Regions from separate parts of the Mesorhizobium sp. M0514 genome, predicted to be linked through region 1. Evidence: riboswitches for the same ligand, from Rfam matches in the RefSeq annotation. Region 1 holds a riboswitch; each other region holds the start of a gene.
What was found. A riboswitch is a leader RNA that binds a small molecule or an ion and turns the genes downstream of it on or off. The one in region 1 is predicted to bind cobalamin.
Positions count from the first base shown of each region.

Region 2: it holds a riboswitch for cobalamin, as region 1 does, so the genes downstream of both, metE (5-methyltetrahydropteroyltriglutamate--homocysteine S-methyltransferase) here and NKI61_RS10320 (aromatic ring-hydroxylating oxygenase subunit alpha) in region 1, are expected to answer to the same signal.
Region 3: it holds a riboswitch for cobalamin, as region 1 does, so the genes downstream of both, NKI61_RS26760 (DUF1636 family protein) here and NKI61_RS10320 (aromatic ring-hydroxylating oxygenase subunit alpha) in region 1, are expected to answer to the same signal.

Region 1 is NZ_JAMYQZ010000018.1:50,626-58,295, reverse strand. Features, by position in the region: gene NKI61_RS10355 (carbohydrate ABC transporter permease) at 1-318, shown strand, start outside; gene NKI61_RS10350 (carbohydrate ABC transporter permease) at 320-1,474, shown strand; gene bglA (beta-galactosidase BglA) at 1,480-3,144, shown strand; gene NKI61_RS10340 (ABC transporter ATP-binding protein) at 3,210-4,322, shown strand; gene NKI61_RS10335 (DUF680 domain-containing protein) at 4,394-4,627, opposite strand; partial or broken gene NKI61_RS10330 (DUF680 domain-containing protein) at 4,699-4,902, opposite strand; gene NKI61_RS10325 (DUF680 domain-containing protein) at 4,969-5,175, opposite strand; cobalamin riboswitch at 5,675-5,876, shown strand; gene NKI61_RS10320 (aromatic ring-hydroxylating oxygenase subunit alpha) at 5,994-7,241, shown strand; gene NKI61_RS10315 (FAD-binding oxidoreductase) at 7,279-7,670, shown strand, end outside.
Region 2 is NZ_JAMYQZ010000041.1:38,266-45,935, forward strand. Features, by position in the region: gene NKI61_RS18105 (cytochrome-c peroxidase) at 1-354, shown strand, start outside; gene metE (5-methyltetrahydropteroyltriglutamate--homocysteine S-methyltransferase) at 799-3,147, opposite strand; cobalamin riboswitch at 3,239-3,440, opposite strand; gene NKI61_RS18115 (adenosine kinase) at 3,846-4,838, opposite strand; gene metK (methionine adenosyltransferase) at 4,947-6,122, opposite strand; gene glyA (serine hydroxymethyltransferase) at 6,176-7,513, opposite strand.
Region 3 is NZ_JAMYQZ010000088.1:17,413-25,082, reverse strand. Features, by position in the region: partial or broken gene NKI61_RS26770 (cobaltochelatase subunit CobN) at 1-1,730, opposite strand, end outside; gene cobW (cobalamin biosynthesis protein CobW) at 1,846-2,898, opposite strand; gene NKI61_RS26760 (DUF1636 family protein) at 2,901-3,326, opposite strand; cobalamin riboswitch at 3,365-3,568, opposite strand; gene NKI61_RS26755 (winged helix-turn-helix domain-containing protein) at 3,598-4,800, opposite strand; gene NKI61_RS26750 (NADH-quinone oxidoreductase subunit A) at 5,128-5,493, shown strand; gene NKI61_RS26745 (NuoB/complex I 20 kDa subunit family protein) at 5,484-6,065, shown strand; gene NKI61_RS26740 (NADH-quinone oxidoreductase subunit C) at 6,070-6,672, shown strand; gene NKI61_RS26735 (four helix bundle protein) at 6,706-7,083, shown strand; gene NKI61_RS26730 (NADH-quinone oxidoreductase subunit D) at 7,150-7,670, shown strand, end outside.

The DNA.
Region 1 (7,670 bases):
CTTGAAGCCGCGGTCATCGACGGCGCCAATCCGTTCCAGATCTTCTGGAAGATCATGGTGCCGCAGATCTGGGGCACCATCGCCGTGGTCTGGACGACGATCACCATCCTGGTGCTGAAAGTGTTCGACATCGTGCTGACCATGACCAACGGCCAATGGAACAGCCAGGTGCTGGCCAATCTGATGTTCGACTGGATGTTCCGCGGCGGCGGCGATTTCGGCCGCGGCGCCACCATCGCCATCATCATCATGATCGCGGTCATCCCGATCATGGTCTGGAACATCCTGCAGGCGAACAAAGAGACGGGAGGACATTGAGATGGCCGTCGCGACCGGGAAGTCCTTTGCCAGCCGCTTCGGCGTCCACATCGCCGTGCTCGTCTTCGTCGCCATCTGGACCGTGCCGACGCTCGGCATCCTGGTCTCGTCACTGCGCGACAAGGACCAGATCATCGCCTCGGGCTGGTGGAACTCGTTCTCCAGCTCCAGCCAGACTGAAGCCGGCCGCCTGCCGCCTGCCTCGGCGCAGGTCGAGAAGGACGGCAAGTTCGTGCTTGCCGGCAATATCTTCGGCGACGGTGCTGCGCGCAACATCAGCGCCTTCGGCGTCAAGTCGGCGGCACCGACGCAATATCCGGCCGGCACCACTGCCGATCTCGGCGACGGCGTGACCTTGCAGCTCAATGCCGACGGCACGTTCGTCATGAGTTCGCCCAAGGCTTTCGAAGGCGACCGTGGCCAGCGCGTCTATTACGCCTCGTCGGCGCCACCGAAATTCACCACCGACAATTACAAGACCGTGCTGTTTTCGGAGGGCATCGGCCGCTCGTTCATAAACTCGCTGACCGTTACCATCCCGGCGACGGTCATCCCGATCCTGATCGCCGCCTTCGCCGCCTATGCATTGGCGTGGATGCGTTTTCCCGGCCGCGCCTTGCTGATCGCCACCATCATCGGCCTGCTGGTGGTGCCGTTGCAGATGTCCTTGATCCCACTTTTGAAAATCTACAACGGCGTCGGCATATTCTTCGGTGTGCCGTCGAAAACCTATCTTGGCATCTGGCTGGCGCATACCGGCTTCGGCCTGCCCTTCGCCATCTATCTCCTGCGCAGCTATATTGCCGGCCTGCCGCGCGAGATCATGGAATCGGCGCGCATAGACGGCGCCAGCGATTTCGAAATCTTCGTCAAGATCGTGCTGCCGCTGTCCTTCCCGGTGCTGGCGTCCTTTGCAATCTTCCAGTTCCTGTGGGTGTGGAACGATTTGTTGGTGGCAATGGTTTTCCTCGGTACCGAAGGGGACCAGATCGTGCTGACCGCGAAGCTCAACGCGCTGCTCGGCTCGCGCGGCGGCGACTGGGAAATCCTGACGACATCGGCCTTCGTCACCATTATCGTGCCGCTGATCGTGTTCTTCTCGCTGCAGCGCTATTTCGTCCGCGGGCTGCTGGCCGGCTCGGTCAAAGGAGGTTGAGACTTATGCAAGCCGCTTTGAAGGCGACCTCGAAGCCCGATCTCGCCGTCGATCGCGACTGGTGGCGGGGCGCGGTGATCTACCAGATCTATCCGCGCTCCTATCAGGACTCCAATGGCGACGGCATCGGCGACCTCAAGGGCATCATCCGCAGGCTGCCCTACATCGCCTCGCTCGGCGTCGACGCCATCTGGATTTCGCCCTTCTTCAAGTCGCCGATGAAGGATTTCGGCTACGACGTCTCGGACTATTGCGACGTCGACCCGATGTTCGGGACGCTCGCCGATTTCGACGCGCTGGTTGCGGAAGCCCATCACCTCGGCCTCAAGGTGATGATCGACGAGGTGCTGTCGCACACCGCCGACAACCATCCATGGTTCAAGGAGAGCCGCGCCAGCCGTAGCAATCCCAAGGCCGACTGGTATGTCTGGGCCGACGCCAGGCCGGACGGCACGCCGCCCAACAACTGGCTGTCGATCTTCGGCGGCTCGGCCTGGCAGTGGGACACCAGCCGCCAGCAATATTATCTGCATAATTTCCTGTCCGAGCAGCCGGACCTCAACTTCCACAATCTGGAAGTCCAGGACGCGCTGCTCGACGTCACCCGCTTCTGGCTGGAGCGCGGCGTCGACGGCTTCCGCCTCGACACCATCAATTTCTACTTCCACAGCCAGGGGCTGGAGAACAATCCGCCGCTGCCGCCCGAAGAGCGCAACGACCAGACAGCACCTGCGGTCAATCCCTACAACTACCAGGACCATATCTACGACAAGAGCCGGCCGGAAAACCTTGCCTTCCTCGAACGGTTCCGGGCGCTGCTCGACGAATATCCGGCGGCCGCCGCGGTCGGCGAAGTTGGCGATTCGCAGCGTGGGCTGGAAGTGGTCGCCGCCTACACCGCCGGCGGCAAACGCGTCCACATGTGCTATTCCTTCGATTTCCTGGCGCCGGAAAAGATCAGCGCCGCCAAGGTGCCCCAGGTGCTGGAAGCCTTCGGCAAGGTCGCCAGCGACGGCTGGTCGTGCTGGGCCTTTTCCAACCACGACGTGATGCGTCCGGCCTCGCGCTGGGCCGCCGACGAGGCCGACCCGGCCGCCTATCTGAAGGTTATCTCGGCGCTGCTGATGTCGCTGCGCGGTTCGGTCTGCCTCTATCAGGGAGAGGAGCTTGGGCTGGGCGAAGCCGAGTTGCAGTTCGAGGATCTGCAGGACCCCTACGGCATTCGCTTCTGGCCCGAATTCAAGGGCCGCGACGGCTGCCGCACGCCGATGGTGTGGGATGCAACCGCCAGCAATGCCGGCTTTTCGACGGCCAAGCCCTGGCTGCCGGTGCCGGGCAAGCATTTGTCGCAAGCCGTCAATGTTCAGCAGGGCGACGCGGCCTCGCTGCTCGAGCACTACCGGCGCTTTCTCGGTTTCCGCCGCCAGCATCCGGCCCTGGCCAAAGGCGATATCGAGTTCATCGAAAGCGAGGGCGACACCGTCGCCTTCACCCGCCGTGAGGGCAATGAGCAGATCGTCTGCGTCTTCAATCTGGCCAGCAAGCCGGCCGAGGTCGATCTCGGTGGTCAGGCGCTGCTGCCCTTGGCCGGGCACGGTTTTTCGGGACAATCCGGCACAGGTTCCATCCGCCTCGGCGGCTACGGCGCCTGGTTCGGGCGCATCGACTGAGTTTTTGACGAAACTGGATTTTTTGAGAAATCCAGGTTCTCTAGGGAAATCACTGGGAGGAAATCATGGCCGACGTCACGCTGAGACAGGTGAAGAAATCATACGGCAATCTGCACATTCTCCACGGCATCGACCTCGACATAAAGTCGGGCGAGTTCATCGTCTTCGTCGGCCCGTCGGGTTGCGGCAAGTCGACCTTGCTGCGGTCCATCGCCGGGCTTGAGGAGATCACCTCCGGCGAGCTGAAGATCGCCGGCGAGGTGGTGAACGACGTGCCGCCTTCCAAGCGCGGCATCGCCATGGTTTTCCAGTCCTATGCGCTCTATCCGCACATGACCGTCTACGACAACATGGCCTTCTCGATGAAGATCGGCAAGGAAAGCAAGGCCGAGATCGACAAGCGGGTGCGGCAGGCCGCCGAAATCCTGCAGCTGACCAAATATCTCGACCGCCTGCCCAAGGCGATGTCGGGCGGCCAGCGCCAGCGTGTCGCCATCGGTCGCGCCATCGTGCGCAATCCGAAAGTGTTCCTGTTCGACGAGCCGCTGTCGAATCTCGACGCGGCGCTGCGCGTCGCGACCCGCATCGAGATCGCCAAGCTCAAGGAATCGATGCCTGCCACGACCATGATCTACGTCACCCACGATCAGGTCGAAGCGATGACGCTCGCCGACCGCATCGTCGTGCTGAAGGATGGCCATATCGAGCAGGTCGGCACGCCGATGGACCTCTACAAGAAGCCCGGCAATCTGTTCGTTGCCCAGTTCATCGGCTCGCCGGCCATGAACATCCTGCCGGCGACAATCGACAGGACGGGCAACCCGACAATCGTCAGCCATGTCGGCGGCCGCAAGGCAACGGTGCCGATCGCAACGCCGGCGTCAGCAAAGGGTGCGGCAGTCAGCTTCGGCGTGCGGCCGGAGGATCTGTCGGCCGCCACCGGCGCGGACTATCTTTTCGAGGGCGTGGTGGACTATGTCGAGCAACTCGGCGAGGTGCAGCTTGTCTATGTCGATATCGGCCGCGCCGACCTGCCGTTGGTGACCAAGCTGCCCGGCAATGTCGAGGTCAAGCGCGGGGCAAAGCTGCGACTGACCGCGGATGCCGGGGACCTGCACATCTTCGACGCCGATGGGCACTCCTTCTCGCTCAAGCCGGTGGAAGTGAAGGCGGCTTGAGATAGCTGCGTCGTACAGGTATGAAAAAGAGCGGCGGGCCAGGCCCGCCGCTCTTTTTTAAGCTTCGGCTGTTAGTTGTTGCCGAACCGATCCCTGTCGCTGCTCTGAGGAACGAACTTCTGTTGGTCGTTCGACGAGTTCAGCAGCTTGTAGACCGCCGAGTTGGTGCCGGTCGACGAAGTGCGGGTGGTGTCGACGGCAGCGGCCGGCTGGTTGGCGCCATTGGAGCCATAATTGTCGCTGCCGGCAAAGGCAGCGCTCGAAACAGCCAGAAGGGCTGCGGTGGCAAGAACGATCTTCTTCATTTTAGTCTCCTGAATTTTTCTGATGCCGCCAGCTGCAGCGGATAAGCCCGCCGCGTGCTGGGAACCGGCTTTTAACGGCCGAAAAGGTTACGGTCGGCACCGTGGGCAGGCGCCTCCTCGGCTGGAGCCGACTTCTCAACCGAAGCCGTATGGCCACTATCGGTCGACGTAATCGCAGGCTAGTTGGCGCCGTTGGAACCGTAGTTGTCGCTGCCGGCGAAAGCGCTGCCGGAGATGGCCAAAACGGCGGCGGCAGCAAGGATGAGCTTTTTCATTTTCAAACACTCCTGAATTTTTGGGATCCCGAGAGCGACGGGTTAGCCGCTCTCCTTTGGTCGGGATTAGCGATTGCCGTAGAGGTCGCGGTCGGCGCCCTGAACGACAGGCTGCTTGTCAGCGTGCGCCGGCTTCTGAATGGACGCCGTATACGAGCTGTCGACCGAGACGGCTGGCTGGTTCGCACCATTGGAACCGTAATTGTCGCTACCGGCGAAGGCGCTGCCGGTGATCGCCAAAACGGCTGCGGCAGTGAGGATGATCTTTTTCATTTTTAGTACTCCAGTTTGTCTGTCCGTCTAGCGGCGTGTCTTGGGAGGAATTCGCGTCGTTCGGACAGCCCCGATGTGGGAAAGCCATAGGCTGGTTTCCAATCACGAAGTTGTTCCGTGTGGACCACGCTCCTGCACCTTGAAATTGTACCAGGAAGTTCCTTCATGGCTGTTTATTGTATTGTTTTCAGTTGCTTATGTCGAACCGAGTGGTTCGCTCCGGTGTCGGTTTCCGGGCCGTCGTTCACACCGTCCTGCACGCATTGTCAACAGAAACGAACCGTTCGGTTCGATTAGAGATTGCTAATAGTAACTTTTCGATACCGTTGAGCCCTTTTTGCCCCCGATCGAACTGGATCCGCAGCGATTCGAAACGGCGATGATGGCGTCGCAAGAAACGTCTCAGCTCTTTGACCGGCGGCGGGGAGCGTATGCCGCGCGTGTCGCGCCGCATGGATACGATGTCGCTTTCATGCCGACGTCGCGATCGCTGCCGTGATTAGATGATCGCATCTCAGGTGCCGCTTCGTGACGACGCAGCGGAGAATTGGGAAGCCGGTCAGAATCCGGCGCTGCCCCCGCAACGGTGGTGGAGTTGAAGTCGCAACGGGAGACCACTGGGCAAGAGCCTGGGAAGGTGTCGCGATGGTCCGCAAGGACAACTCCAGAGCCCGGAAACCAGCCCGAGATGCATAGACTCGACTGATCGCGGTGGGCGGTCAAGAGGTGGATAGTGCATGTCCGGCGCCGCGCCGGCCTGCGTCCGATCCTTCCTCCATCACCACCAAGTTCAGTCCTTAAACCACGAGGACAGAACTATGGATACGCGCAACGACATGCTGAGGCTCCTGAACGGCCGCAAGCAAGGCTTTTCGCTGGAACAGCCCTTCTACACCGACCCGGACTATTTCAAGCTCGACATGGAGCTTATCTGGTATCGCGACTGGCTGTTCATCGGCCATGATTGCGAACTGCCGAAGCCCGGCAGCTATATCACCGTGCAGATCGGCGATTATCCGGTGGTGCTGGTCCGCGACCAGAAGGGCAACATCAACGCCTTTCACAATTCCTGCCGCCATCGCGGCAGCCGTGTCTGCAACACTGAGAAGGGCATGGCGGCAAAGCTTGTCTGCCCCTATCACCAGTGGACCTACGAGCTTGACGGCCGGCTGCTGTTTGCCCGCCAGATGGCCGACGGTTTCGACAAGAGCCAGTTCGGCCTGAAGCCCGTCGCCTGCGAGAGCGTCGGCGGCTACATCTTCATCTGCCTGGCGAAAGAACCTGCCGACTTTGCGCCGATGCGCGCCATGATAGAGCCCTACCTCAAGCCGCACCGGCTGAATGAAGCCAAGGTCGCCTTCGAGAGCACCATCATCGAGAAGGGCAACTGGAAGCTGGTCTGGGAAAACAACCGCGAATGCTATCACTGCGCCGGCAATCATCCAGAGCTGTGCAAGACATTCCCCGAAGCGCCGACGGTGACCGGCGTGCAGGGCGCCGACAGCGATCCGGAGATGCTGGCGCACTGGGCGAAATGCGAGGCGGCGGGCCTGCCGAGCAAGTTCCGCATCGATCCGGCCGGGCAATACCGCGCCACCCGCGCGCCGCTGCTGCGCGATGCCGTCAGCTACACGATGTCGGGAAAGCGCGCGGTGACGAAGAACCTGTCCGACACTGTTGCCGCCGACCGCATCGGCACCTTGATGCACTACCACTATCCGACGACTTGGAACCACATACTGATCGACCATGCGGTCACCTTCCGGGTGCTGCCGATCAGCGCCACGCAAACCGCGGTGACGACCAAGTGGCTGGTGCACAAGGATGCGGTCGAGGGGGTCGACTACAACCTTGAGGAGCTCACCCATGTCTGGACCGAGACCAACGACCAGGACCGCCGCATCGTCGAGGAAAACGCCTTCGGCATCCTGTCTCCGGCCTATGAGCCCGGCCCCTATTCGGAGCTGCACGAGGGCGGCGTGATCCAGTTCGTCGAATGGTACGCGGCCTTCATCGGCCCGCGCCTTGCCGAAGGTGGCAGGCCGGCGCTGCGCAGCGTCGCGTGAGCTGGAGCAGGCGAAGAAGGACCGGAGGATGAATGCGATGACGGATCTTGGGCTCTATCGCCATCTCGACCAGATGGCGCCCTGGAACGATAGGCTGCAGGTGCTGGAAGTGATCGGCGTCAGCGACGAGGCGCCTGACGTCAAGACCTTCACCTTCCGCTCCGACAACCAGACCTGGTTCCGCTACAAGCCGGGCCAGTTCCTGACGCTGGAACTGCCGACACCGGACGGGCCGCTGATGCGCACCTATACGCTGTCGTCGTCGCCATCGCGGCCGTTTTCGATCGCGGTGACGGTCAAGGCGCAGGCCGGCAGCATCGGCACGCGCTGGATGTTCGACCATCTGGTGCCCGGTTCGCATGTCAAGGCCTACGGACCGGCCGGCGACTTCTCGTTGCACAGCCACCCGGCGGCCAAATACCTGTTCAT
Region 2 (7,670 bases), on a different contig from region 1:
TACCCATTCGGCCTCGTGGAACGGCCCAGCGCCGAAGTCCTGCCGGACAAAGACAAGGGCCGATTTGAGGTCACCAATGCAGCCGACGATTCCTATGTCTTCCGCGTGGCGCCGCTGCGCAACGTTGCACTCACCGCGCCATACTTTCATTCGGGCAAGGTTTGGGATCTGAAACAGGCCGTCGCCATTATGGGGACCACCCAGCTCGGCGTAGTACTGGCGGACGAAGAAGTTGACCTGCTTGTTGCCTTCCTCAACTCGCTGACCGGAGAGGCACCTGACGTCGCCTATCCCATCTTACCCTCAGAAACGGCGACAACGCCCCGGCCTGTAACGCAGATCTCAGGAAAATAAGGGCCAACTGGCTGCGGACTCGCAATCGAAAATGATTGGCGATTTTTACTTGGCGACACGAATTGCGACGTCCATCTCCGAATTGGCGGGACGCTAGTCTAGCGATACCCGAACCCTGCCACCTCGCCCGTAGTCTGCGCGATCAACTGGGGGGCGGACAGACGCAGCACCATATATTGTCGCTGCCTGAGCGAACGCGCCAAGCAGTCTACTTCGAGAAACGACGCGTGTCCGATTTGTTCGAGGCGCGGGGCCTGTATGTCCCCAAGGAACCGATATTATAGCGTAGTGCCACATTTATATTTCTGCGGGATTAAGACACGTGCCGTAGGGAAATTGCACATTTGCGCCGAGTGGCTCATTTCCAAGAGTGTGCCGGTTTGGCATGTTCACGGCCGACAGGAGCCAGCCGGTAGCTCACCACACGGTGAGGAAGGAGAAGCCTCAGGCCACTTTCTCCCGGAGCGCGCGCGCTGCAGCGACCATGTTCATGAGGGCAGGGCGGACCTCCTCCCATTTCCGTGTTTTGAGGCCACAGTCCGGGTTTACCCACAGTTGGCCGTCGGACAGTCGCTCGCGGGCAAGCATGATTAGGTCCGAAATCTCGCAGACCTCCGGCACACGTGGTGAGTGAATGTCATAGACGCCGGGACCGATCTCGTTCGGATATTTGGAGCTCGTGAAGGCGTCCAGCAGTTCCATCTTGGAGCGCGACGTCTCAATCGAAATGACATCCGCATCCATTCCAGCGATCGCGTCGATGATCTCGTTGAACTCCGAATAGCACATGTGGGTATGGATTCGAGTCGCGTCCTTTACACCCGTTGAAGCGATCCGGAAGCATTCGACAGCCCAGTCGAGATAGGCTTTCCAGTCAGATTGGCGCAGTGGCAATCCTTCGCGAAACGCGGCCTCATCGATCTGGATCATCCTTGCGCCGGACCTTTCGAGATCCGTCACTTCGTCGCGGATGGCGAGCGCGATCTGGCGGCAGGCTTCGGAGCGGGGTACGTCGTCTCGAACAAAGGACCAGTTGAGAATGGTCACTGGGCCTGTGAGCATTCCCTTCACAGGCTTTTCCGTAAGCGACTGGGCGAATTGCCACCAGCGCACCGTCATCGGATTGCGCCTCGATACGTCCCCGAAGATGATGGGGGGACGCACGTAGCGCGACCCATAGCTTTGCACCCAGGCATGCTGAGTGAAGGCGAAGCCGGACAGCTGCTCGCCGAAATGCTGTACCATATCGTTTCGTTCGAACTCACCGTGCACCAGCACGTCCAGCCCGATCTCTTCCTGCCAACGAATTGCTGACTCGATCTCCTTCTTCAGGAAAATCTCGTAGTCGACATAACTGAGCTGGCCCTTCGCATGAGCGGACCGCGCGCGGCGTACCTGCGGCGTCTGCGGGAAGGACCCGATTGTCGTCGTCGGGAACGGCGGCAGCCCGAGCGTGCCGGCCTGGACTCTGGAGCGCTCGCCAAAAGCGCTCTCTCGTCGTTTCATGCTATGGTCAATGCTGGCGATCCGCCCCTCAACAAGCGGGTCATGGATCTTCGTGGACGTCAAGCGAGTGGCGGCAGCCTCGGCAGAAGCTTTCAACGCGGCTGCCACCGCATCCCTGCCTTTGGAAAGGGCCCGGGCCAGCAAGACCAGCTCGTCGGTCTTCTGGGCCGCGAAGGCGAGCCACGACCTGATGTCCGCCTCGAGTTCCGTCTCCATGCGCAGGTCAATCGGCACATGCAGCATCGAGCAAGAAGGCGCAATCTCGACGCGGTCCAAGGGCCAGCCGGCGACGATCGGTTTGATGCGGTCGAGAATGGCGGGCAGGTTCGCACGCCAGACGTTGCGGCCATCGATCAAGCCGAGCGAGAGCACCAGATCCTTCGGAGCGAGCCGACCCACCGTTTCCAGCTGCTCGGGAGCGCGCACGAGATCAATATGCAGGCCGGCCAGGGGCAGAGAAACCGCGGTTTCGAGATTGTCTCCCAGCGACCCGAAATACGTAGCCAGCATGATCTTCAGCTCGGGCGCGGCTTTCGACAGCTGGCCATAGGCGAATTCGAACGCAGCTCGTTCGTTCGGGTTCAGATCGAGGACAAGCGCTGGCTCATCGATCTGCACCCAGTCGGCTCCCGACAGCTTCAGCCTCTGCAGGACTTGCTCGTAAACGGGCAGCAGCCGCGGTAGGAGCGCGATGGGACCGAACCCTTCGGCACGCGATTTCGCCAGCTTGAGGAAGGTGATGGGTCCAAGGATGACTGGGCGTGTGTGAATGCCGAGAGCTTTAGCCTCGAGGAAGTAATCGACCGGCTTCGATGACGAGAGGGCGAACGTCTGATCATCATCGAGTTCCGGCACAATGTAGTGGTAGTTGGTGTCAAACCACTTGGTCATTTCCATCGCGGTTACACCAGGTCCACGAGCCTCCTCCTGGTGACCAGCGTGTCCACAATCCTCCGTCTGACCCTGGTTGCCGCGCGCCATTGCGAAGTAGATGTCAAGTGGGACCTCGCCGCTATTCCAGCCGTACCGGGATGGAATGGCCCCGACCATGGCTGCGGTGTCGAGCACATGGTCGTAAAGCGAGAAGTCGTTCGACGGGATTTTCGACACGCCGCGATCGCGCTGCTCTTCCCAGCTAGCGGCACGGAGCGCCTTCGACGTCGCAAGAAGGTCGCCAGCGGACGATGTTCCGGACCAGTAGCTTTCGAGGGCGAATTTCAGTTCTCGCCGACGACCGAAGCGCGGCACGCCGAGCGTTGCTACAGGAATTTGCTGAGAGACAGTCATGTCATACCCCGATGGTTGGGGGCGTCGGTGACAAGGAAGGCGCTAGCAGGCCGGCACGCCGGTTGCAGCGGCCACCGAGACACCCCGCCCGTGGACGTAATTCGGCGTGGCAGGTCTCCTGGCTCGCGGGGTCATAGCCTCTACCCGTCTTCCCGAGGGTATTCGCCTCAGTGACATGAGTGGATCGGCTACGCCGCTAACAGTTGCGGGGGCAGCGCCGGCATCGCACCGGCTTCCCTCTTAGCTCCGCTGCGGCAGCACCGTACGCGAGAACCACAACAGCAGACAATCACAGCAACCCGCTCTTTGTCAATGACGCATAATGAAATGTTTATGTCGTTATATGGTCGCGTTTTACGCCTTTGTCTAGCATTGTGAAATATTCAGTCTGCTGCCCGCATTCGGCATCGTGGGACGTGATCGCAAGTCAAGTCCGACGGACGCCGAGAGTTCTCCGTTACCTCAGGAACCTTACTGGCCTTCCCCAAGCTGAGCTTCTGGAAAATGCTGGTGACGATCTGGATGACGGTGAATGCCGTCATGGCAAGCACGCCTTGCACCGCTCCTCCAGCGAGCTTCACGGCAGCAGCATGGGTCAGTTCTCCGAAGCGAATGGCTGTCGCTATCAGCGAGCTTTGACACAGTTCCGCCACTGCGGTCATCGCGTCAGTAGGGCGGCTGGTTAGTTGCCCGCGCATCTACAGCAACCCAGCCCCTTCCGCCTCGCGGCGCAAATTCTGCCTTGGCCTTGGGCCGATCTGCTGGATCACCAGGCCGGCCGCCAGCGAGCCAAGGTCGCCGCAGGTCTTGAGGTTGCGGCCCTGCGTGTAGCCATGCAGGAAACCGGCGGCGTAGAGGTCGCCGGCGCCGGTGGTGTCGACCAACTCCTTGATGGCGGTCGCCTCGATGACCACGGTCTCGTCGCCGCGCACGATCACCGAGCCTTTTTCGGAACGGGTGACGGCGGCAATCTTGCAGTCCTTGCGGATCTGAGCCAGCGCCTCGTCGAAGGATTTTGTCTGGTAGAGCGACTTGATCTCGTGGCTGTTGGCAAAGACGATGTCGACAGTGCCCGAGCGCATCAGCTCGAGGAACTCGTCCCGGTAGCGGTCGACGCAGAACGAATCCGACAACGTCATCGACACTTCGCGTCCGGCCTCGTGTGCGAGCTTCGCCGTCTGCCGGATCGCCTCCTTGGCGCGCGGCGGATCCCACAAATAGCCCTCGAAATAGGTAACCTTGGCGCCGGATGCCTTGTCGGCCTCGACATCCTCAGGGCCAAGCTCGACGCAGGCGCCGAGATAGGTGTTCATCGAGCGCTCGCCGTCGGGCGTGACGAAGATCATAGAGCGCGCCGTCGGCGGCTGTCCCTCGAGCGGCCTGGTGTCGAAGGCGACACCCTGTGCATGGATATCGTGCGCATAGATTTCGCCCAGCGCATCGTTGGAGACCTTGCCGAAGAAGGCGGCGCGGCCGCCGAAGCTGGCTACGCCGGCCGCCGTGTTGCCGGCACTGCCGCCGGAGGCCTCGATCGCCGGGCCCATGCGGCTGTAGAGCAGTTCGGCGCGGCGCGTGTCGATCAGGTTCATCGCGCCCTTGATGATGCCGTTGATCTCGAGGAATGCCTCGTCGCACTGGGCGATGATGTCGACAATGGCATTGCCGATGCAAAGCACGTCATAATCCGGCATCAATGTCTCCGCCAAAAAACCCGAGCCGGCTTCTCGCCACGCCTGCCAGGCGCGGGTCTGCCCGGTGGAAATGGGCTTTCCGCTTGCCAATCCGTTCGCCGGCGGCTCTCACGGGGCGGCGAGTCCTGCCTCGCGACGCAATTCGTCCGCCCTGTCTGTCTTCTCCCAGGTGAAATCAGGCTCTTCACGGCCGAAATGGCCATAGGTCGCTGTATTACGGTATATAGGGCGTAAGAGATCAAGCATCTTGATAATGCCTTTCGGTCTGAGATCGAACAACTCAAGAATGAGGCGCTCGATCCTGCTTTCCTCAACCCTGGCTGTCCCGAACGTGTTGACCATGACGGAAACCGGACTGGCCACGCCGATTGCGTAAGCAAGCTGCACCTCGCACACGTCCGCAAGTCCGCTAGCGACGATGTTCTTTGCGACATAGCGGGCTGCATAGGCAGCCGAGCGGTCAACCTTGGACGGGTCCTTGCCCGAGAAGGCGCCGCCGCCATGACGACCCATCCCGCCATAGGAATCGACGATGATCTTGCGTCCAGTGAGACCGCAGTCGCCGCGCGGCCCGCCGACTACGAACCGCCCCGTCGGGTTGACCAGAATTCTGATGCCTTCCGTCTCCAGGTGGGTCGGCAGGACAGGCTTTATGATTTCCTCAATGACGCCCTCGCGGACAGTCTCTTGCGAGACCTGCTCGTCATGTTGCGTCGACACGACGATGGTATCCAGGGCGACCGGGCGCAACCCCTCATAGCGCACTGAGACTTGGGATTTCATGTCAGGACGCAACCAGCCAAGCTGTTGTGCCTTCCGGACATACGCCTGCCGTTTCGTCAAGCGATGAGCGAGCTGGATCGGCAAAGGCATCAGGGTATCGGTTTCGCGGCATGCGTAGCCGAACATGAGGCCCTGATCTCCCGCTCCCTGCTGGAGGTCTTGCCCTCTTCCCTCGTCAACGCCTTGGCTGATGTCGGGCGACTGCTCGGTGAGGGCATGAACGACGGAGCAACGCCGGCCGTCAAAGCCGACAGCCTCGTCGTCGTACCCAATGTCGAGAATCGTATCGCGCGCAACTTGGCTGTAATCCACCTGGGCATCGCTGGTGATCTCGCCAGCCAGAACGACTATCCCTGATTTTACCAACGCTTCACAGGCGACGCGCGCCTTGGGATCTGTGCGGAGGATGGCATCGAGGATGGCATCCGAGATGTTGTCGGCCAACTTATCCGGGTGCCCCGCGCCCACCGATTCGGAAGAGAACACGAACTGCCTAGCCATGAATACCTCGCTTCGGATGTTGGATGTGGTATGGGCATTTTGCTTGGCCCACCTTACTTGTCGGAGATGCCCGGGACCTCGAACGCAGCGCACAAGTCGGCAACGTCTCTTCGCACGCAGGCATGGAGATCTTCGTCGTCTGGCCGCTGGAGGACGGAGTCAATGAAGCCAGCAATTTGCACCATTTCCACATCGCGCATGCCCATTGACGTCACTGCTGGCGCCCCCAGGCGAATTCCGCTTGTGACCGCCGGATGCCGCGGGTCGCCAGGCACCATATTAAAGTTTGTGATGATTCCTGCCTTTGCTAGTCGCTCGGCATAGGCCTTGCCCGATAGTGGCCGATCGCGAAGATCAAGGATCAGCATGTGATTGTCCGTCCCCCCGGTAACCAGGTCATAACCTCGCTCAAGCAGTGCATGTGCCAGAGCCTTGGCATTCTTGACCGTCTGTTGGCCGTAGCTTCGGAAGGACGGGTTCGCGGCTTCGTGCAAGGCAACCGCTAGCGCAGCGATGGCATTCATGTGAGGTCCGCCTTGCAGGTGAGGGAAGACCGCCCGGTCTATTCGTCTGGCGAGATTGTATTTGCTCTTTGTATGATACAGGGCCTGATAGCGATCTTCGTTCCTTGACAAAATGAAGCCACCGCGGGGACCGCGGATCGACTTGTGGGACGTGCTGCTGACCACGTCGCAATGGCCCACGGGATTCGGGTGCGCTCCCGCGGCAATCAGGCCGCTAATGTGCGCAATGTCGGCTACGAGATAGGAGTTCGCTTCCAGGGCAATTTCTGCCATTGCCGCGTAGTCAAAGACACGCGGGTAAGCGGTTCCGCCGACCCAAATGAGCCGCGGCCGTTCCCGCTTGGCTGTCTCGCGCAAGCGGTCATAGTCAATCTGCTGTGTCTTTTCATCTAGTCCATAGGGCACGCGTTGATAGTCAGTTCCGGAAAAGTTGATGGCCCAACCATGAGTCAGGTGGCCCCCTTCCGGAAGGGGCAAGCCCATGACTTTGTCACCGGGACTCAAAAGCGCACGATAGACAGCCTGGTTGGCCGGCGAGCCGGAATAAGGCTGGACGTTGGCATGCTCGCTGCCAAATAGCGTTTTCAGGCGCTCAATGGCCAGATCCTCAAGCTCATCAACGATCTCGTTTCCAGCGTAGTAGCGCGCGCCGGGGTACCCCTCGGCGTACTTGTTCGTGAAAATCGAGCCGTTCGCTTCCAGCACGGCCGAGGACGCAAAGTTCTCTGAGGCGATGAGCTTCAGGGTCGTCCGCTCCTGCCGCTCCTGTCTCAGAAGCAGCTCGTGGACGCGGCAATCAACCGCGGCCAAGGAAGACCGCCCGTGGGTGTCCGGCTGTGCGATCGCGCCGTCTGCGGAGTTGTCCATGGTAGCTTCGCGCTCCAATTGGATTGACCTATTTCACGATCAAGCACGCGGTCCCTTTCGGCCGCGTGTCTCGTACCGCTTCGAGCCGCTGCAGGTCCTGTTTATGATAGCCGTCGCGATGGGGCAGGAGATCGACCAATAATTGAACCAGCCCGCC
Region 3 (7,670 bases), on a different contig from region 1:
GGAGGGTGGCCCGCAGGGCCGGGTGGGGGTGGTGCACCGCTACCCCCACCCCGTTTCGCGCCATCCGCTTCGCGAATGTCGCGAACCGACCCTCCCCACAAGCGGGAGGGTGAAGGGGCGCCCCATGCCGCCTCGACTGCAGCCAGTGCGTCAGCCGGCAAATCCTTTGAGAAGTCCAGATACTCCTCCAACCCCAGCCCATCGCCTCTCCGCTCCAACGCGTCCAGCAACTCACGCGGCGTTTCTGGAATCCCGTCAACGCGATAGCCCTGCTCCTTCAGGTCATGCAGCATGGCCAGCACGCTGGACGGCACATCCAGGCCCACTGCATAGCCAGTGCGGCCGGGCGCGCTCGGATAGTCCGGAATGAGGATCGCCAACTTACGCGTCGCGCGGGGCGTCTGCTGTAACCGTGTGAACGCCGCTAGCCTGTCCGCCACTTGCGCCACGCGATCCGGTTCCGGGCGGTTGGCGAAGGCGCGGTGGCCGAGCGCCGGGTCGGTCTCGCTCTCGCCCTTGAAGGAAATCGCGCCGGCAAGGATACGGCCGTCGAGTTCGGGCAGCACGACATGCATGGCGAGGTCGGCGGGCGCCAGGCCGCGCTGGTTGTTGTCCCAGACGTGGCGGCGGGTGGTGGCGACGATGACCTGGAAGACCGGCACGCCGGCGCGGTCGAACAGGGTTTGGACGCCGGGTTCGGCGCCGGATGCGAAGGCGGTTGCGGTGATGATGGCGGCGGGGTTGAGCGAGGCGAGCGCGGTCTCGACGAAGGCCAGCGACGTCGGGTCCTTCAGGCTGGAGACGAAGATGGGGGCCGGGCGCATGCCGCGTTGGCGCAGTGCATCAAAAAGCGCGTCGATGGGGGCGACGTCGGCTGCCAGCAGCATCGAGCGGTAGAAGAGGATGGGGATGATGGGAGGGTTGATGTTGTCTGCGCCGAGTTCCCGCCCACCCCCCTCTGTCCTGCCGGACATCTCCCCCGCAAGGGGGGAGATTGCGCTGTCATCGACGCTTTCGCCAATCGGGGCTGTTGCAGAGGAATCTATTATCGACTGGGCAGAAAAAGTGCCGAGGTCCGCGCCGGCTGATCTCCCCCCTTGCGGGGGAGATGTCCGGCAGGACAGAGGGGGGTGTGAAGGAACGCCGACATCGGCCAAATCCAACTTGCCTACGACGCCGCGGCCTGGCTCGTAGTAGCCAGCTTTCGGCACGCTGACCGGCTCTGCAACCGCCGCATCCGACCCAGCCAACCCCGCCAGCCGCTGCACCAGCGCCGTCATATTCTCCGGCCCGCCCTCGCGGAAATAGCCAAGCAGCGCGTCCAGTTCCGGGCGCGACAGCGTCGAGGCTTCGATCAGCCTGAGATCCTCGTCGTGGCTTTCACCAGGCAGCAGCGCCAGCTTGATGCCGTTCGCACGGGCAGTCGCGGCAAGCTGGTCGCAGCCATAGCGCCACCAGTCGTAGCCGCCGAGGATGCGCACCAAAATCACCTTGGCGTAGCGAGCGACGCTGTCGATCCAGAGGTCCACGGACATGGGATGGCGCAGGTCGCGCAGCGCCGCTAGCCGCATTGACGGCAGGCGGGCAGCATCGGCCTTCCAGCCCGCCGCGAGGCCGGCGAGGTCGCTGTCGGTGAAGGACAGCGCCACGATATCCGCCGGCGTCTGCCGGAGATCAACTGGCTCGGCGAGATCGTCGAGCGACGCGGATGTGGTGGTGAGTATGTGCATCGCGGCTTAGCGCGTTTCACCGTTTCACGGAAACGGCGAGCCGCTCTATCTCCTTGTTTTTACGCAATTCCTCTGGGAAAACCGTTTCACACTTTTCCTGGAATTGCTCCTGAGATCAGCCGGCGAGTATACGCTCGATCGCCGGGCGGTTCAGCCCCTTCAGGCCAATGACGACGAGACGCGAGCGGCGATCGTCTTCGGCCGTCCAGGCGCGGTCATAATAATGGTTGACGCGTGGGCCGACGGCCTGCAGCAAAAGCCGCATCGGCTTGCCGCCGACATCGACGAAGCCTTTCACACGCAGCACATTCTCTTCCTCGGCCACCATGGCGACGCGCCTGGCCAGTTCGTCCGGATTGGCGATCGAGGGGATGTCGACGATGAAGGTGTCGAAATCGTCATGCTCGTGGTCGAAAGCGCCGTCATGGTGGGACTTGCGGTTCTCGATGTCGTCCTCGACGGCGAGACCGAGGCCAAGCAGCACCGAGGGATCGACCTTGCCATGCGCGGTCGGCACGATTTTTACCGCGCGAGCGGAATGCTCATTGATGATGGCGTTGGCGCGGGCCGAACCGGGGGCGTCCATCAAATCGCTCTTCGACAGGATGATCAGGTCGGCGCAGGCGATCTGGTCCTCGAAGACTTCTTCGACCGGATCGTCATGGTCGAGCGTTTCGTCCTGAGCGCGCTGAGCCTGCAGGGCGTCCATATCGTTGGCAACGCGTCCCTCCGCCAGCGCCGGGCCGTCGACCACGGCGATGACGCCGTCGACGGTTACCCGGCTTTTCACACTCGGCCACTGGAATGCCTGGACCAGCGGCTTGGGCAGAGCCAGGCCCGAGGTCTCGATCAGGATGTGGTCGACCTTCGGCGTCAGTGCGAGGATCTTGTCGAGCGCGGGCACGAAATCGTCGGCGACTGTACAGCAGATGCAGCCATTGGCGAGTTCGACGATGTTTTCCTCGGGGCAGGTGTCGATGCCGCAGCCTTTCAGGATTTCGCCGTCGATGCCGATGTCGCCGAACTCGTTGACGATGATGGCGATGCGCTTGCCCCCGGCGTTTTCCAGGAGATGGCGGACCAGCGTCGTCTTGCCGGCGCCGAGAAAGCCGGTGACGACGGTGCAGGGAACACGGGAGAGATTGCCGGCCGGGTTTGAAGCGTTCATCGTCAGTCCTTCAGCATATCGAGGGGTGGGATGCGGGCAACGAGGCCGCGCTTGAGGCTATCGGGCCGGCCGCGCCACGGGATGAGGCCGTCGGTCGAGGTCGCGAAGAGCTTTGCGCCGGTGACGAGGTCGGCGCCGCTGGTTGCGGTCAGATCGCCGAAGACATAGCTCCAGCAGCCGTCACGCAGGATGGCAGCGCTCAGCCGGCGCTTGCAATTGCCGAGGCATTCGGCGGTGCGGACCCGGATATCGCCGGCAGCGGCGAGGCGCGTGTCGTCGGCCAGCAGTTCGCCGGCGCGGGGGTGAGCGTCTGAGCCGGTTTCATCGCGGCATGAGGCGCAGACGATGACGGTCACGCCGGCCAACGCGTCGCTATCGGCAGACGAAACATCCGCTGTGCCAGCCGAAAAACTGCTGTTCTGGTCCAAAAACCGTGCTCCTTGCCCGGAAACCCGCCAGGCGATCGGATACTTTGTCTCAGACGGCAGGTCTCCTGGCTCGCGGGTCATCGCCTTGGTTAGCCGCCTTCCCGGTGTTACCCAGTGGCATTCGGCCTTGGCTCTTCGCTTACAGTTGCGGGGACAGCCGCGGATTTGGGATTTTGTCCCGCACCGCATTCCCTCTTGGCCCTTGCCGTTGCGGGCAGGGGACCGTCTGGAGCGGATTTAGGCCGTTGCGGGGAGTTGTGTCAACGCGCTGCTACGACATGGCGATGTCGGCCAGGGGTTTCCCCAGATTGCCGGCCGGCGTCACTTCGATGCGCTCAAGGCCAAGCCAGCCCTGCATCTGCTTTAGTTCCTCGAAAAGCTGTGCGGTGGTCTCAGGCGGTGCGCCTGCTTCGGCATAGGCGGCGTGGACGCGTAAGACACTCGCAGGCCGGTCGGCCTTCAGATCGACGCGGGCGACGATCCGGTCGCCGAGCAGGAAGGGCAGCACGTAGTAGCCATATTGCCGCTTGTCGGCCGGGGTGTAGATCTCGATGCGGTAGTGGAAATCGAACAGGCGCTCGGTGCGCGAGCGCTCGAAGACCACCGGATCGAAGGGCGCCAGTAGCGCGCGGGCGTCGATCTTTCGCGGCAGACGGGCGTCCTTATAGAGGTAAGCCGGCTTGTCCCAGCCTTCGACGTTTACCGGCAGCAACTCGCCCATCTCGACCAGTTCCTCCAACCGGCCCTTCATGTCGGCTGGCGACAAGCGGAAATAATCGCGCAGGTCACCCGACGTCGCGATGCCGTGGGCGCGGGCGGAAATGCGCAGCAATTCGCGGTGCGCGTCCTCGGCCGCCGGCACCGGCAGGTCGAGGATCGCCTGCGGCAGCACGCGCTCGGGCAGGTCGTAGAAGCGCTCGAAGCCACGGCGGTGCGCCGTGGTGATGCGTCCGGCCCAGAAGAGCCATTCGAAGGCGTGCTTGGCGTGGCTCCAGCCCCACCAGCCGCCCGAACCTTTCTGGCCCTCCAGTGCCGAAGCGGCAATCGGGCCGCGCTCGGCGACCGCGCGGTAGATGTCTTCAATATAGGCGGCGTGTTCGCGGCCCCATTTGGCCAGCCCCAGATACATTTCGTCGCCCTGCTCGGCGCGCTGCATGCGCCAGCGCATCAACGGGTAGGTCTCGACCGGCAGGAACGAGGCCTCATGCGCCCAGTACTCGAACACGGTGCGCTTGCGGGTGATTGCGGCATTGTCGAGCAGGGTGAGCGGGTAGGGGCCAAGGCGCGAATAGAGCGGCATATAGTGGGCGCGCACCACGGCGCTGACGGAATCGATCTGCAGCAGGCCGGTGCGCGACAGCACGCGGGCGAGGTGGCGGCGATCGGGCGTGCCGACCGGGCGGGGATCGAGAAATCCTTGCGCGGCGAGCCCGATGCGCCTGGCCGTGGGGAGTGAGATTTTGTCCTTCGTCAAAGTGTCTTGCCTCGAACCATTTTCCCGAATTTAGCCGGCGATTCCGGTCATGCTAGCAGGCAAATGGCGGGAGATGTGTCAGGAGACAAAAGTGGAGTGAAAGGTGAAGGAAATCAAACAGGAGGAGATCGGACCAGTTTTTCCCGGCCTGCCGTCCAGCACTGTCTTTTGAACAAGGTTTGACTTGCTTCGCTGAAAGCCGTGCGCTAACCCTCGCCGCGTTGCAGCAAAGGCACCTAAAACGGTTCAGCGGTTAAACTGTCGCGCTTCCGCATTAGGGTTGGTTGCTGTAATCAAAGTGGATTGGCCGCCAACGGAAAGCCGAGCATGAACGTACTCCTCAGTTCATACCTGCCCATCGTCCTCTTCATCGCCGTGGCCGCGGTTGTAGGCCTGGCGCTTATCATCGCGCCGTTCCTGGTGGCTTATCGCAATCCCGATCCGGAGAAGCTTTCCGCCTACGAGTGCGGGTTCAACTCGTTCGACGATGCCCGGATGAAATTCGACATCCGCTTCTACCTCGTGTCGATCCTGTTCATCATCTTCGATCTGGAAGTGGCCTTCCTGTTTCCGTGGGCGGTGTCGTTCTCGAAGATCGGCATGCTCGGTTTCTGGTCGATGATGGTGTTTTTGGCGGTGCTGACCATCGGCTTTGCCTATGAATGGAAAAAAGGAGCGCTGGAATGGGATTGAACGACAGTTCCGGAACGCTCGTCGCGCCGAAGCCCAAAGGTCTGATCGACCCCAATACCGGACGTCCGGTCGGTTCCGACGATCCGTTCTTCCTCGAGATCAACAATGAACTGGCCGACAAGGGTTTTCTGGTCACCTCGACCGAGGCGCTGATCACCTGGGCACGCAGCGGCTCGCTGATGTTCATGACCTTCGGTCTCGCCTGCTGTGCCGTCGAGATGATCCACACCTCGATGCCGCGCTATGATTCTGAAAGGTTTGGCGTGGCTCCTCGCGCGTCGCCGCGCCAGTCCGACATCATGATCGTGGCGGGAACGCTGACCAACAAGATGGCCCCGGCTTTGCGCAAGGTCTACGACCAGATGCCGGAGCCGCGCTACGTCATCTCGATGGGTTCCTGCGCCAATGGCGGCGGCTATTACCACTATTCCTATTCGGTGGTGCGCGGCTGCGACCGCATCGTGCCGGTCGACATCTATGTGCCCGGTTGCCCGCCAAGCGCCGAAGCTCTGCTCTACGGCATTCTTCTCCTGCAGAAGAAGATCCGCCGCACCGGCACGATCGAACGGTAAGACCATGGCCGCATCTCTGAGCGAACTGTCGACCTATCTCGGCGAAAAGCTGCCGGGCCGCGTGTCCGATGCGGTGCTGGCCTATGGCGAACTGACGATCTCGGTTGCTACAGACAATCTGATCGAGGTGACAAGCTTCCTGCGTGACGATTCGGGCTGCCAGTTCATTTCGATCATCGATATCTGCGGCGCCGACTACCCGTCGCGCGTCAAGCGTTTCGACGTCGTCTATCATCTGCTTTCGCCGAAGCAGAATTTGCGCATCCGCATCAAGGTCCAGGCCGACGAAGAGACGCTGGTGCCGTCGCTCACCGCTGTCTATCCCGGCGCCGACTGGTATGAGCGCGAGGCCTATGACCTTTATGGCGTGCTGTTCTCCGGCCATCCGGACCTGCGCCGCATCCTCACGGATTACGGCTTCGAGGGCCATCCCCTGCGCAAGGATTTCCCGCTGACCGGTTTCGTCGAGGTTCGCTACGACGACGAAGCCAAGCGCGTCATCTACGAGCCTGTGGAACTGAAGCAGGAATTCCGCAATTTCGATTTTCTTTCGCCATGGGAAGGGACGGATTACGTCCTGCCGGGCGATGAGAAGGCGAAACAGTGAGTAGGAAGTAGTGAGTAGTCAGTAGCAAAAGATTTGGAGCAACGGATCGAATCTTATCGCGACTTGAAGGTGTGGCAATCGGCGATGACGCTTGCTGAGGATTGCTACCGTTTCACCAAAGAGTTTCCGAGGGATGAGATTTACGGCATGACCTCTCAGATGCGCCGATCGGCGGTTTCGGTCGCAGCGAACGTCGCGGAGGGATACGGTCGGGAGAACAGAGGGTCGTTCGTTCAATTTTTGCGCATGGCGCAAGGCTCGTTGAAGGAACTGGAGACACACATACTGCTGGCATGTCGGGTTGGCCTGCTGCGAAAAGACAATGAGATTGAGCTGCTGCTGCGATGCGAAGAGATTGGAAAAATGATGAGATCTCTTATCCGAACGGTGCAGGCCAAGCAGGCGGAATGAAGCAGGCATTGAGATTGATGATCACTACTCACTACTCACTACTGACTCTTCGCCAGAGGCGCCAGAATGGCTGAAACCTCCGTCCGCAACTTTAACATCAACTTCGGACCGCAGCACCCTGCGGCGCACGGTGTTTTGCGTCTTGTGCTGGAGCTGGACGGCGAGGTCGTGGATCGCGTCGATCCGCATATCGGCCTACTCCATCGCGGCACCGAAAAGCTGATCGAGCACAAGACCTATCTGCAGGCGGTGCCCTATCTCGACCGGCTCGATTATTGCGCTCCGATGAACCAGGAGCATGCCTTCGCGCTCGCCACCGAGCGGTTGCTCGGCATCGAAGTGCCGAAGCGCGGCCAGTTGATCCGCGTGCTCTATTCCGAGCTCAGCCGCATCATGTCGCACATCCTCAATGTGACGACGCAGGCGCTGGATATCGGCGCGCTGACGCCGCCGCTGTGGGGTTTCGTCGAACGCGAAAAGCTGATGGTGTTTTATGAGCGCGCTTCCGGTTCGCGCATGCATGCGGCCTATTTCCGTCCCGGCGGCGTGCACCAGGATCTGCCGGCGAAGCTGGTCGAGGACATCGG